Regions from separate parts of the Priestia sp. SB1 genome, predicted to be linked through region 2. Evidence: a T-box and tRNA genes for the amino acid it is inferred to sense, from the RefSeq annotation. Region 2 holds a T-box; the other holds one or more tRNA genes.
The links. The T-box of region 2 lies ahead of thrS (threonine--tRNA ligase). A T-box ahead of a tRNA ligase gene usually reads a tRNA of that ligase, here a tRNA-Thr.
Positions count from the first base shown of each region.

Region 1 (2,411 bases), on a different contig from region 2:
GATTTTTTCAGCTTGTATATCTAAAGCTTAAGCCCATTTTCTTTAATAATTTCCGGTAGCCGATAGACGTTTGATCAGCCATAATATGCGCTTCCATCTGCAGGTCTAAAGGCAAGTCTTCAGGTTTTTGATTTTCAACCATTTCACGGTCTTCGTCAAAGACGCGAAGGTTAAAGTCATACACACCTTCAACGGGAGAATCTTTGTCAAAGTTTCGAGCGATTGGCGCGAATAAACGTGTTTCGCGGGCTGAAATAGGAGAGACTGCATTCATAATCCACAGCTCTGCGCCTTCTGGGAAGTATACTTTTAGCGTAGCTGTAAACGGCGGATAAACATCAAAGACGCGAAGCCATTTAAAATCAGGTGGATTTAAATGCTGCTGTTCTTTGGAATAATTGCTCACGGTGCTCGTATATTCTACATGAAGCCCATAGTCTGTATCGCTTACTTTATATTTAGGCACAAAGGCGTTGTTTCGATCACCAAATGTGTCCGTGTGAACCCAAGCAAAATGAGCTACGTCTAAAAAGCCTTCCATTTGACGACCGGCTGAACCCATGATATCAAAGCTCGGACAAACAATTTGCTGAAAATCAGGGTCTTCCCACGCATCGAAGTAAGGCAGGTTATCTTGTTCTCCTGTCAGGGAAGTCCAAACTAATCCAAATCGTTCAATAACTGGATAGACGGCCATACAGAGGCGGGGAGAAATGTTGGCGTCAGGGTGAGCTGGAATCGACGTGCATGCGCCGTCCGTTGCGTAGCGGAAGCCGTGGTAAGGACAGACAATTTCATCATCTTCCACCCAGCCCATGCTAAGCGGGGTCCCTCGGTGAACGCATAAATCGCGTGCCGCTACAACTTTGTGTGTGGTGCGGTATAGAACTAGATTTACATCTAGCAGTTTTACAGACGTTGGTTTCTCAGTTACATCACTGCAGCGTGCGACGGGGTACCAATACTTAGCGAGCGTCGTCCAATCTTCCAGGCTGAACGTGCAGTCTCTTGGGTAGGGAGTTGCCGTTTTTGATTTGGTCATGGTTGGTTGTTGTTCCATCTATTTTCTTCCTTTCTTTTGTAAGCTCTTTTACTAAGGGTAATATAAAAAAAGAAAATTCACACAATTTATGTGAGAAGTTCTAACATAAAATATGGAACTTTGTAGAAAGTGCGAATTTCAGAAGACGCCAATTAGAGAATATACCAATAAAAAAATTTAAAAAAGCGCTTCCTAAATAAATTTAAACGTGATATAATTTTCCAAGACGCTGGTGTAGCTCAGTAGGTAGAGCACTTGCATGGTAAGCAAGAGGTCGCAGGTTCGATCCCTGTCGCTAGCATACTCAAAAACCTTCTTTCTTGTTGAAAGAAGGTTTTTTTATTTGAATTGGCTTTAAATTTATTCTCCGAATTATTCTTCCCCGCCTTGTGAAAACTTTAACAGTTTGATAGCCTTATTAGGAGGCTGTTAGAAAACATGTGTATCTTTTCCACTATGTCTTATGAATCATATTTAGAAATATTCTTAAAAGAATGTTTATTGCCTCTAAGTATTGGGTACACGAAACTAGGGGTTAAATTTCAACAGGGAGTGTGAACGATAATTTGATTACGTTTAAGAATGTGTCAAAGCAATATCCAGACGGTACGACCGCCGTGAAAAATATTAATCTAGAAATAAAAGAAGGAGAGTTTTTCGTTTTAATTGGTCCGAGTGGATGTGGGAAAACAACCACCTTAAAAATGATTAACCGTCTTCATGATATTACCGAAGGAGAACTATACATAAAAGATAAGCTCGTATCGGACCACAACATACATGAGCTACGCTGGAACATTGGTTATGTGCTACAGCAGATTGCTCTTTTTCCTCATATGACCATTGCTGAGAATATAGCCATTGTACCGGAGATGAAGCATTGGAAGAAAAACAAAATCAAAACGCGTATTGATGAACTGCTTACCTTGGTAGGACTAGACCCAAAGCAATATCGAAACCGAAAGCCGTCTGAGCTCTCAGGTGGCCAGCAGCAACGTGTAGGTGTAGCACGTGCCCTCGCAGCTGATCCCCCCGTTATTTTAATGGACGAACCCTTTAGCGCCCTCGATCCGTTAAGCCGCGAACAGCTTCAACAAGATGTTATTAGCTTAAAAGAAAAAATCAAAAAAACATTTGTGTTTGTTACGCATGATATGAGCGAAGCCATGACGCTTGGAGATCGTATCTGCCTGATGAAAGATGGGGAAATTGTTCAAGTTGGCACCCCGGAGGAATTCATTCAAAAGCCTAAAAATGAGTTTGTAAAAACATTTATTGGAAATCAAGGAAATACTTTATTTGAGACATTGGATATGTTTGTCAAAGAAAGTGAACAGCCAGACGTAGAACCTACTGAAGAGCTAGCTTC
Region 1 covers NZ_JBBJSS010000001.1:50,713-53,123, reverse strand. Annotated here, with positions in the region: gene WKH56_RS00280 (aromatic ring-hydroxylating oxygenase subunit alpha) at 8-1,060, opposite strand; tRNA gene WKH56_RS00275 (tRNA-Thr) at 1,271-1,343, shown strand; gene WKH56_RS00270 (ABC transporter ATP-binding protein) at 1,609-2,411, shown strand, end outside.
Region 1: it encodes a tRNA-Thr, which carries the amino acid that the T-box ahead of thrS (threonine--tRNA ligase) is inferred to sense. The anticodon was not compared.

Region 2 (2,411 bases):
CAGCTGCCTCTTCAACACTTACTGTTCCAATGTTTTTCTTCCCGTGCTTTCGCATAGCAAGCGATTTATTTTCTACTTCTTTATCTCCTATTACGGCCATATAAGGAACTTTGAGCATTTCGGCTCCTCTAATTTTCAGACCTATTTTTTCAATACGATCATCCACTTCAACACGATACCCTTGTGACTCCAGCTCGTGTTTCACCTTGTACGCATATTCCACATGCGGCGGTGCAATAGGCAAAAGCTTAAATTGAACAGGAGCCAGCCAAAGAGGAAATTGACCTTCATAATGTTCAATCAAGATGGCCATAAATCGTTCAACGGAACCGTATATAGCGCGGTGAATCATTACGGGACGGTGCGGTTTATTGTCCTCTCCAATATACATACAGTCAAACTTCTCTGGCATTAAGAAATCAAGCTGAACTGTTCCGCACTGCCAGCTGCGGCCTAGGGAATCTAAAATATGAAAATCGATTTTCGGCCCGTAAAAAGCTCCGTCTCCTTCATTTACCTGATAGTTTAAGCCTTTTTCATTTAGCACCGATTGAAGCGACTTTTCTGCTTGATTCCATGTTTCAATATCTCCCATAAATTTTTCAGGACGTGTGGATAGCTCCACTTTGTAATCAAAGCCAAAATGTGAATAAAAGTCATGGATAAACGCTAGAATGCGGCTAATCTCAGCTTCAATCTGATTAAGTTCTACGAATAAATGCGCATCGTCCTGTGTGAATGACCGGACTCTTAGCAGTCCGTTTAAAGAGCCCGAAAGCTCGTGACGGTGAACCAATCCAAGTTCTGCGTATCGAATCGGAAGTTCTCGGTAGCTTCTTCGCTTGCTGTTAAACAATAAAATGGCTCCCGGACAATTCATCGGTTTAATCGCATAGTTTTGTTTGTCAACATTTGAAAAATACATATTTTCATGATAGTGCTCCCAATGCCCTGATTGTTCCCATAGCTCCTGTTTCATCATGATGGGAGTTTTTATCTCTTGATAGCCTGCTTTGTAATGCTTTTGTTTCCAGTAGTTTTCTAACTCATTTCGAACAATCATTCCGTTAGGTAAGAAAAACGGCATACCAGGAGCTTCTTCCATCGACATAAACAGCTCCAGTTCTTGACCTAATTTTTGATGATTTCGTTTTTCTGCTTCCATTTGTTTTGACATGTTCATTCCTCCAATATGTTTTTATTCAACAAAAAAACCGCACTCATCCCTAGTAAAGGGACGAATGCGGCCGTGGTACCACCCTAATTCCGTAAAATACCTATACGTATTTTACGCTTAAAAAGATAACGGTTTTACCGGTTGCAGTTTCAGTGTATACACATTCCCCGCCGCAGCTCCAAGGTGGTAAATTCATTTCGTTTTCTAAGGGTTCTCAGCCAGTGACCCTACTCTCTGTAAAGAAAATCCAAAAATGATTCATGTCCTTTTCAATGCTTGTATATTCATTTTTTCTACATAAAAAACCGCACTCATCCCTAGTGAAGGGACGAATGCGGTCGTGGTACCACCCTAATTCCGTAAAATACCTGTATGCATTTTACGCTCAAAAAAGATAACGGTTTTACCGATTGCAGTTTCAGTTATGCACATTCCCTGCAATAGCTCTAAGGTGGTAAATTAGATGATTTCTTAAGGGCTCCCAGCCGCTGACCCTATTCTCTGCGAAGAAAACGGCACCTAATTCATGTCCTTTTCATTGCCAAATAATGTTTGTTAGTTGTTAAAAGTGATTATAGTGTATAAATTTTACAGAAGTCAAGAAATAATTTTTATTTTTTAATATTATAGAATTAATTTATGCTTAAATTTCCGAAAAGTTACTTAGGAATATATGGGCTTAAAAAGTTTTTTATTATAATATTAACACCTGCATTTTATTTTGTTTTTACCTTTATTGTGTAAAAATAAAGGCAAAAAAGAAAGATATTACAAGCACTTATTTGCTTTATCTAAGTATTATTAACGAATTAAAATCCAGTACTGCTCAAATCACAATAAGTAACATAGCACAAGTATCATCAGTTTTTTTATTTATATACTAAAATATTAAATATACCTTTTTCTACTTACACCAATATTAGGCTTGAACTCGTCGAAACTATTTTTTATCTATCTTTAGACGGAAGCTCCTGGTACATGCTTCCACTTTGCGGAAAAATCCGTTTTTTCCTGAGTTGTTCTTTAAGAATAACATCAAGCTGCCGCTGAATTTTCCTTGTTTCATTTGTTGAAAAATACGGATGAGCCAAATTTACTGTTTCTAACGGATCCTTGGTCAAATTGTACATTTCAATTTGATCCGGAACCGATGTTTCTTTAAGGTTAGTAAGATCTACAGGGTAACTTTCATATTGCTCTCGGTGGATGACTTCATCTTTTTCGTTAGGTGCTG
Region 2 covers NZ_JBBJSS010000004.1:300,165-302,575, forward strand. Annotated here, with positions in the region: gene thrS (threonine--tRNA ligase) at 1-1,177, opposite strand, end outside; T-box leader at 1,231-1,459, opposite strand; T-box leader at 1,499-1,725, opposite strand; gene WKH56_RS16700 (sulfatase family protein) at 2,125-2,411, opposite strand, start outside.